DNA from 4 places in the Mesorhizobium sp. Mes31 genome. Region 2 is predicted to be linked to each of the others. Evidence: riboswitches for the same ligand, from Rfam matches in the RefSeq annotation. Region 2 holds a riboswitch; each other region holds the start of a gene.
The links. A riboswitch is a leader RNA that binds a small molecule or an ion and turns the genes downstream of it on or off. The one in region 2 is predicted to bind cobalamin.

Region 1: linked by a shared signal. The riboswitch ahead of NR193_RS13240 (CbtB domain-containing protein) and the one ahead of NR193_RS02325 (aromatic ring-hydroxylating dioxygenase subunit alpha) in region 2 are both predicted to bind cobalamin.
Region 3: linked by a shared signal. The riboswitch ahead of bluB (5,6-dimethylbenzimidazole synthase) and the one ahead of NR193_RS02325 (aromatic ring-hydroxylating dioxygenase subunit alpha) in region 2 are both predicted to bind cobalamin.
Region 4: linked by a shared signal. The riboswitch ahead of NR193_RS13065 (DUF1636 family protein) and the one ahead of NR193_RS02325 (aromatic ring-hydroxylating dioxygenase subunit alpha) in region 2 are both predicted to bind cobalamin.

The regions. Positions count from the first base shown of each region.
Region 1 is NZ_JALJRL010000006.1:297,927-300,120, forward strand. It holds gene NR193_RS13235 (aromatic ring-hydroxylating dioxygenase subunit alpha) at 1-576, opposite strand, end outside; cobalamin riboswitch at 715-911, shown strand; gene NR193_RS13240 (CbtB domain-containing protein) at 947-1,126, shown strand; gene NR193_RS13245 (CbtA family protein) at 1,142-1,945, shown strand; gene cobU (bifunctional adenosylcobinamide kinase/adenosylcobinamide-phosphate guanylyltransferase) at 1,938-2,194, shown strand, end outside.
Region 2 is NZ_JALJRL010000001.1:514,879-517,072, forward strand. It holds gene NR193_RS02310 (DUF680 domain-containing protein) at 1-19, opposite strand, end outside; gene NR193_RS02315 (DUF680 domain-containing protein) at 91-297, opposite strand; gene NR193_RS02320 (DUF680 domain-containing protein) at 369-569, opposite strand; cobalamin riboswitch at 1,082-1,285, shown strand; gene NR193_RS02325 (aromatic ring-hydroxylating dioxygenase subunit alpha) at 1,400-2,194, shown strand, end outside.
Region 3 is NZ_JALJRL010000002.1:58,510-60,703, reverse strand. It holds gene NR193_RS02975 (exodeoxyribonuclease VII small subunit) at 1-58, opposite strand, end outside; gene NR193_RS02970 (histone deacetylase family protein) at 62-988, opposite strand; cobalamin riboswitch at 1,109-1,290, shown strand; partial or broken gene bluB (5,6-dimethylbenzimidazole synthase) at 1,293-1,967, shown strand; gene NR193_RS02960 (hypothetical protein) at 2,090-2,194, opposite strand, start outside.
Region 4 is NZ_JALJRL010000006.1:260,068-262,261, reverse strand. It holds gene NR193_RS13070 (winged helix-turn-helix domain-containing protein) at 1-742, shown strand, start outside; cobalamin riboswitch at 772-979, shown strand; gene NR193_RS13065 (DUF1636 family protein) at 1,018-1,446, shown strand; gene cobW (cobalamin biosynthesis protein CobW) at 1,443-2,194, shown strand, end outside.

The DNA.
Region 1 (2,194 bases), on a different contig from region 2:
CACCTTGCGCAGCACATGGCCGCTCACCAGTGTCTCCAGCGGCCAGTTGCCGAGATCGCCGGAGGCGGGATCGAAGGATGCCTGCGCCGAGGTGGTGGCATCCTCCTGCAAATTGACGAAGACGAAGCCGCGCCACACCGACAGCGCGACGCGGTAGAGCGGATGGTTGGCCTTGTCGAAGCCGTCCGGCAGCGATTTCGACGGCACGCGCACAAGATCGCCGCGCAGCGAGTAGGACCAGGCATGATAGGGGCAGGTGATCAGCCGCGCCTTCAGGCGCCCCTGGCTTTCCTGGCATAGCTGCGAGCCGCGATGCCGGCAGGTGTTGTGGAAGGCGCGCAGTTCGCCGGTCTCGTCCCGCAACAGGACGATTTCCTGCGTGCCGACGCGGAAGGTGCGGAAGCAAAGCGGTTGGGCAAGGTCGGCTTCGCGGCAGACGAGCAGCCAGCTTCTGTACCAGATCGCCTCGAGATCGCGCTGATAGCTGTCCGCATCCCAATAGGCTGACGATGGCAGCGTCGGTTCGGCCCGGGTGAGGCCGTTATAGCGATCGTGCTGGCTCGGGCTGGGCTGCATGGCTGGCGTCCTTTGACGCGCCAGCCGACACCCGACCAGGAAAATTGTCAATTGCCGCACGGTGGACGGCCTGGTGGCACGACGCATTCACAATGGTTGGCGGTGGAATTTGGTTTGCTGGAGGCGACGATTCTGCCTATAGTCGCCGATGTCGTCGGTTCCATTTTGGAGCCAAGAGGGAATGCGGTGCGGGCGAGTTTCGCCCAATGCCGTGGCTGCCCCCGCAACTGTGTGCGGTAGTCCTCTCCATATGCCACTGAAGAATTCTCTTCGGGAAGGTGGAGAAGGGCGCTGAACCGCGAGCCAGGAGACCTGCCGGCGACAGGAAACTGACTTCGATGCCCTCGGGTGGAGGGCGAAAGGACAAGACATGAATACCGCTTCCGTCTCTCTCGGCGCTTCCGTCTCCTCGCAGTCGCGCTTCATGCAGCTCGCTCTTGCTGCGTTTCTCGGCATTTTCGTGATGGGCTTTGTCGGCTTCTCGCATATCGATGCGGTCCACAATGCTGCCCACGACTATCGCCACTCGATGGCGTTTCCCTGCCACTGACAAGGGCCTGACATCATGAACCTGTTTCGCAACGTCGTGTTCATCGCGGCGATCGCAGGGCTCGTGGCCGGCGTCGTTCTCGCCAGCATGCAGGCCTACGCCACCGTGCCGCTGATCCTGAAGGCGGAAGTCTACGAACAGGCCGGCGGCGGCCATCACCATGACCACGCCGCACCGGCCGCAACGGATACCAATGCCATGAGCATGGCCGCCCCGGCGGGGAATGCCATGAGTTCCGCCGCGCCGGCGCCGGCGCAAGCAGCCGCTCCGGCGGCGGAAGACGAAGGCTGGGCGCCGGCCGACGGCTTCGAGCGTTTCGCCTTCAGTGTGCTTGCCAATATCGTCACCGGAATCGGCTTCGCCCTGATCCTGGTCGCGGTCTCCGAATTCGCCGGAGGCATCGGCAATTGGCGTCAGGGCGTGTTCTGGGGACTGGCCGGCTTTGCGGTGTTCACGCTGGCGCCGGGCCTCGGCCTGCCGCCGGAACTGCCGGCCATGCCGGCGGCCGACCTCACCCAGCGCCAGATCTGGTGGTGGGCAACGGTTGCGGCGACCGCGGCCGGTCTTGGCCTGATCGCCTTCCGCAAGTCGCTGCCGCTGGCGATCCTGGGTGTGGCCTTGATCGTGGCACCGCATATCGTCGGCGCGCCACAGCCCGACAGCTTCGAGACAGCGATCCCGGAGGGCCTGCACCACCAGTTCGTGGTGGCGGTGACGCTGACCAATCTGGTGTTCTGGCTGGTGCTTGGCGTGGTTGTCGGCGTGGTGCGCGGCCGCTTCACCGGCACCGCGACCAGCCTGCGCGACAGCTTTGCCTGATCGCAGCAAGCTGACCTTCATCATCGGTGGTGCGCGCTCCGGCAAGAGCGCGCACGCCGAAACGCTGGCGACGGCCTTGCGCTCGCCCTGGGCCTATATCGCCACGGCGCAGGCCTATGACGACGAGATGCGTGAACGCATCGCGCTGCATCGGTCGCGACGCGGCGAAGGCTGGACGACCCTCGACGCGCCGCTCGATCTGACTGGCGCGCTCGGGGCCTTGCCGGACAATCAGCCGGTGCTTGTCGA
Region 2 (2,194 bases):
CAATAAGGATCTTCTTCATTTCAAGTACTCCTGAATTTCTGGATTTCGCCAGGGCGGCGGGCAAGCCGCCGTCACCTGGGGATTCGGCTGTTAGTTGTTGCCGAAGAGGTTACGGTCGCTGCCCTGGGCAGGCGTCTGAGCAGCCGGTTCCGACTTCTTGATCGAAGCGGTGTACGAGCTGTCAACCGAGGTGGCGGCAGGCTGGTTGGCGCCATTGGAGCCAAAGTTGTCGCTGCCGGCGAAGGCGCTGCCGGAGATGGCCAGAACGGCGGCGGCAGCAAGGATGATCTTCTTCATTTCAAGTACTCCTGAATTTCTGGATTTCGCCAGGGCGGCGGGCAAGCCCGCCGTCACCTGGGATTCGGCTGTTAGTTGTTGCCGAAGAGGTTACGGTCGCTGCCCTGGGCAGGCGTCTGAGCAGCCGGTTCCGACTTCTTGATCGAAGCGGTGTACGAGCTGTCGACAGCAGTGGCTGCCGGGGCATTCGAACCGTAGTGATCGCTACCATTAGCGAAGGCGCTGCCGGAGATGGCCAGAAGGGCGGCGGCAGTGAGGACAATCTTTTTCATTTTTTGGTACTCCAGTGTCTTCTTATTTCCGTCCGTCTAGCGGCGTGTCTTGGAAGGAATTCGCGTCGTTCGGACAGCCCCGATGTGGGAAGGCCATCCAGCCATTTCCAATCACGAAGTTGTTTCGCGTGGACCATGAATCTGCCACTTGAAATTGTGCCACGGCCTTCTACACCAGGTATTTTTACATTTTATATCAGTTAGTTAGATGAAACTGGCGTTCCGATCACCAACTGTGTCTAGGGCCCAGCGTTCACACCGTCCTGCACGCACCGTCAACAGAAACGAACCGTTCGGTTCGATTTTAGAGGCAGCTAATAGTCACTTTTCGAAACCGTTAACCGTTTTTGGCCTCCGCCAGCGACCGGATTCGGGAAGATCGCGGCCGGCAAATGGCCGTCGGGCAGATCGGATTTCAGCCCCGCAATCGCCAACCGGGGCGTTTTCGTATGCGTGTCGCGCCGCATGGATGCGATGTCGCTTTCATGCCGATGTCGCAATCGCCGTCGTGATTAGATCATGACATCTCAGGTGCCGTTTCGTGACGACGAGGCGGAGAATTGGGAAGCCGGTCAGAATCCGGCGCTGCCCCCGCAACGGTGGTGGAGTTCAAGTCGCAACGGGAGACCACTGGGCCAAAAGCCTGGGAAGGTGTCGCGATCGTCCGCAAGGACAACTCCAGAGCCCGGAAACCAGCCGGAGATGTCTAGACTCGACTGATCGCGGTGGGCGGTCAAGAGGTGGATAGTGCATGTCCGGCACATCGCCGGCTTGCGTCCGATCCTTCCTCTCTTCCCCTCCGATGCAGTCCTTGATTGTGAGGACAGGACATGGACGCGCGCAACGACATGCTGAGGCTCTTGAATAGCCGCAAGCAAGGCTTTTCACTGGAGCAGCCCTTCTACACCGACCCCGACTATTTCAAGCTCGACATGGAGCTGATCTGGTATCGCGACTGGCTGTTCATCGGCCATGATTGCGAACTGCCGAAGCCGGGCAGCTACATCACCGTGCAGATCGGTGACTATCCGGTCGTCATCGTCCGCGACCAGCAAGGCAAGATCAACGGCTTCCACAATTCCTGCCGCCATCGCGGCAGCCGTGTCTGCAATTCCGACAAGGGCACGGCGGCCAAGCTGGTCTGCCCCTATCACCAATGGACCTATGAGCTGGACGGAAGGCTGCTATTCGCCAGGCAGATGGCCGACGGTTTCGACAAGAGCCAGTTCGGCCTGAAGCCGGTCGCCTGCGAGACGGTCGGCGGTTACATCTTCATTTGCCTGGCCAAGGAGCCGGCGGATTTCGCGCCGATGCGGGCGATGATCGAACCCTATCTGCTGCCGCACCGGCTGCGCGAGGCAAAAGTCGCCTTCGAGAGCACGATCATCGAGAAGGGCAACTGGAAGCTGGTCTGGGAAAACAACCGCGAGTGCTACCATTGCGCCGGCAATCATCCGGAACTGTGCAAGACCTTCCCGGAAGCACCGACGGTGACCGGCGTGCAAGGCGCCGACAGCGACCCGGAAATGCTTGCGCACTGGGCGAAATGCGAGGCGGCCGGCCTGCCGAGCAAGTTTCGCATCGATCCGGCCGGGCAATACCGCGCCACCCGCGCGCCGCTGCTG
Region 3 (2,194 bases), on a different contig from region 2:
CGTCGAGTGCCTGTTCGAAGCTCATCGCCTTGACGTCTTCGTTGGTCTCACCAGCCATCATTCATCCTTTCATCAGTCGCCCGACATGGGCGGCGACCGAAAATGCCAGTCCCTGCAGATCGTATCCGCCCTCGAGCAGGCTGACGAGCCGGTTGCCGCTGTGGCGTGTAGCGCGCTGCATCAGTTGTCCCGTCGCCCAGTCGAAATCGTCCTCGGTCAGATTGATCTCGGCCAGCGGATCGCGGTGATGCGCGTCGAAACCGGCTGAAATGATGATCAGGTCGGGAGCGAAATTGTCCAGCGCCGGCAAAACGCGCGACAGGAAGGCATCGCGAAAGACCTCGCTGCCGGTCTGCGGCGCCAGCGGCGCGTTGACGATGTTGCCGGCGCCGGTTTCACCCTTTGCCCCGGTGCCGGGATAGAGCGGCATCTGATGCGTCGAGCAATAGAGCACCGACGGATCGTCCCAGAAAATATCCTGCGTGCCGTTGCCGTGGTGCACGTCCCAGTCGACGACGGCGACGCGCTCGACGCCATGCTTCTTCTGCGCATAGCGCGCCGCGATCGCGGCGGTGTTGAAGAGGCAGAAGCCCATCGCGGTGTTCTTTTCGGCATGGTGGCCGGGCGGCCGGGCGGCGACGAAGGCGTTGTCGGCGCGGCCCGTGAAGACGTCGTCGACGGCAGCGTTGGCGGCGCCGATCGCCGTGATCGCCGCCTGCCAGCTCTTCGGGCTGGCGGTGGTGTCGGCGTCGATGCGGGCGATGCCCTCGTCGGGAATGGCGGCGCGGACGCGGGCGACGAAATCAGCGGGATGCGCGTAGAGGATGGTCGCCTCGTCGCCTTCCGGCGCCTTGACGCGGTCGAGCGCGGCAAATGCCTCATCGTCGAGCACGCGCTCGATGGCGCGCAAGCGGTCCGGCCGCTCGGGATGGCCGGGCGGCGTGATGTGCTCGAGGAAGATCGGATGGGTGTAGAGACGGGTAACCATCGTCCTAATCTAGTGGCCCCGATCGACAAAGGCCATGAGCAGGCGGCTGATGGCTGGGGAAAATCACGCCTGCGTCCATTCGTGTCGCCGTGGGCATTGGCGTCGCCGGCGCTTCGGCGTAAGGTCGCCGCACTGCCTGGTGCCCGCCGCAAGCGGGAGAATCGGGAACACGGTTGAACTCCGTGGCGTGCCCAACGCTGTGAGGGGGACCGCGCCGGTAAATGCCACTGTCGATGGACGGGAAGGCGCCGGACGTGGGTTGATCCCAAGCCAGAAGACCGGCCTGGCAGGCATCGTCATCCGCATGGTCAGGCGGCTGGCATTGATTGCAATCGCAAGGGGACAAGCGATGCCGGAAACCATGACCGCTCCTGTTGGCGACGGATTTGATCAGTTGGCGCGCGATGCGGTTTATCGCGCCATGTTCACGCGGCGGGACGTGCGCAGCCATTTCCTGCCGACCGCGCTCGACGATGAGGTGCTGGCGCGGCTGTTGCTTGCCGCCCATCACGCGCCGTCGGTCGGCTTCATGCAGCCATGGAATTTCATCCTCATCCGCGATGCCGGACGACGCGAAAAGGTGCGCGACCTGTTCCTGGCAGCGCGCGAGCAGGAACTGCCGGCCATCGAGGCAGAACGGCAGGCGCTCTACCGCAAGCTCAAGCTGGAAGGCATTTGCGAAAGCGCACTCAACATCTGCATCACCTGCGACCGCGAGCGCTCGAAGGATTCACCGCTGGGACGCTGGCACAATCCGGAGATGGATCTCTACAGCACGGTCTGCGCGGTGCAGAATTTCTGGCTGGCGGCGCGCGCCGAAGGCGTTGGCGTCGGCTGGGTCAGCATCATCGAGGCGCAAGCGCTGAAAAGCCTGCTGTCCATTCCCGAGCATGTGACGCCTGTCGCCTATCTCTGCGTCGGCCGCGTTTCCGAGTTCGCGCCAAAACCGGACCTCGAAACGCATGGCTGGGGTCGCCGGCTGCCGCTGCCCGAGCTGATCATGAGCGAGACGTTTTCCGGGCAAGGTGAGGCGCCGCTCAAATCGACCGTGGAGCGCCTCAATACCGTCGATGCCACGGCGGCGATCGCGGGCCCCGCTGATCAGCGTGTCGCGCCAGCCGTGCCCCAGCGCGAGCCGCCGAAGGAAGCCAGCGCCTTGTCCTTGAGCTCCCTGAACTTCGACGATGCCTCGGCCAGCCGGGCGTC
Region 4 (2,194 bases), on a different contig from region 2:
CTCGGGCGGCTGGTGGGGATGGAGCCATGCCAAGCACGCCTTCGAATGGCTGTTCTGGGCCGGCCGCATCACCACGGCGCACCGCCGTGGCTTCGAGCGTTTCTATGACCTGCCGGAGCGCGTGCTGCCGCAGGCGATCCTAGATCTGCCGGTGCCAGCCACCGAGGACGCGCATCGCGAATTGCTGCGCATATCCGCGCGCGCCCACGGCATCGCGACATCAGGCGATTTGCGCGACTATTTCCGCCTGTCGCCCGCGGACATGAAAGGCCGGCTGGAGGAACTGGTTGAAACAGGCGAACTGGCGCCGGTGCGTGTCGAAGGCTGGGATAAGCCGGCTTACCTTCACAGGGACGCACGCATACCTCGAAAAATCGAGGCGCGCGCCCTGCTGGCGCCATTCGATCCGGTCGTCTTCGAGCGGTCGCGCTCGGAGCGGTTGTTCGATTTCCACTATCGCATCGAAATCTACACGCCGGCCGATAAGCGCCAGTACGGCTACTACGTCCTGCCCTTCCTGCTCGGCGATAGGATCGTGGCCCGCGTCGACCTCAAGGCAGACCGGCCTGCCAGCGTATTGCGTGTCCATGCGGCCTATGCGGAGCCAAGCGCACCCGCCGAAACCGCCGCCCAGCTGTTCGAGGAATTGAAGCAGATGCAGGGTTGGCTGGGCCTCGAACGCATTGAAGTGACGCCTGCAGGCGACCTCGGACAGCCACTTGCCGACATTGCCGCGTCGTAGACGTGCGTTGACACGGCTGTCCCTACAAGCCTAAATCCGGTCCAGACGGTCTCCTCTCGGCAAAGGGAGGAGCCAAGAGGGAATGCGGTGCGGGATCGCAAGATTTCAAATCCGCGGCTGTCCCCGCAACTGTAAGCGACGAGCCTGGGCCGAAAACCACTGGGATGTTCCCGGGAAGGCGGCACCCGAGGCGATGACCCGCGAGCCAGGAGACCTGCCGTCTGAGAGACAAAGAATCCGATCGCCTGGCGGGTTTTCCGGGCAAGGAGCCTGATTTGGAACGCGACAGCAGTTTTCCGGCTGAGACAGCGGACGTATTGTCCGGTGACGCCTTGACCGGCGTGACCGTGATCGTCTGCGCCTCCTGTCGCGACGAAACCGGTTCCGACGCCCATCCCCGCGCCGGCGAATTGCTTGCGGACGACACACGCCGCGCCGCCTCCGGGGAAGATATCCGCATCCGCAGCGTCGAATGCCTCGGCAATTGCAAGCGCCGGCTGAGCGCCGCGATCCTGCGCGACGGCTGCTGGAGCTACGTCTTCGGCGATCTGAGCGCCACCAGCGGCGCCGATCTCGTCGCTGGTGCAAAGCTCTTCGCCACCTCGACGGATGGCCTCATGCCATGGCGGGGCCGTCCCGATTCCCTCAAGCGCGGCCTCGTGGCCCGCATTCCTCCCCTCGACATGCTGAAGGACCAGATATGACAGCCTCCGTCTCCCGTGTTCCCTGCACTGTCGTCACCGGCTTCCTCGGCGCCGGCAAGACGACGCTGATCCGCCACCTCCTGGAAAACGCCGGCGGCAAGCGTATCGCCATCATCGTCAACGAGTTCGGCGACATCGGCATCGACGGCGAGATCCTGAAGGGCTGCGGCATCGACACCTGCCCCGAGGAAAACATCGTCGAGCTGGCCAATGGCTGCATCTGCTGCACCGTCGCCGATGATTTCGTGCCGGCGCTCGACCAGATCCTGTCGCTGACGCCGAAGGTCGACCATATCCTGATCGAGACCTCCGGCCTCGCTCTGCCCAAGCCGCTGGTGCAAGCCTTCCAGTGGCCGACGGTGAGGAGCCGGGTGACCGTCGATGGCGTCATCGCGGTGGTCGACGGCCCGGCGCTGGCCGAAGGCCGCGTCGCCAATGACATGGACGCCTTGCAGGCGCAGCGCGCTCAGGATGGGACGCTCGACCACGACGACCCGGTCGAGGAAGTGTTCGAGGACCAGATCGCCTGCGCCGACCTCATCATCCTGTCGAAAAGCGATCTGATGGACGCCGCCGGCTCCGCCCGCGCCAATGCCATCATCAATGAGCACATCGCTCGCGCGGTGAAGATTGTGCCGACCTCGCAGGGCAAGGTCGATCCCTCGGTGCTGCTCGGCCTCGGCCTCGCCGTCGAGGACGACATCGAAAACCGCAAGACCCACCACGACGACGAACTCGACCACGAGCA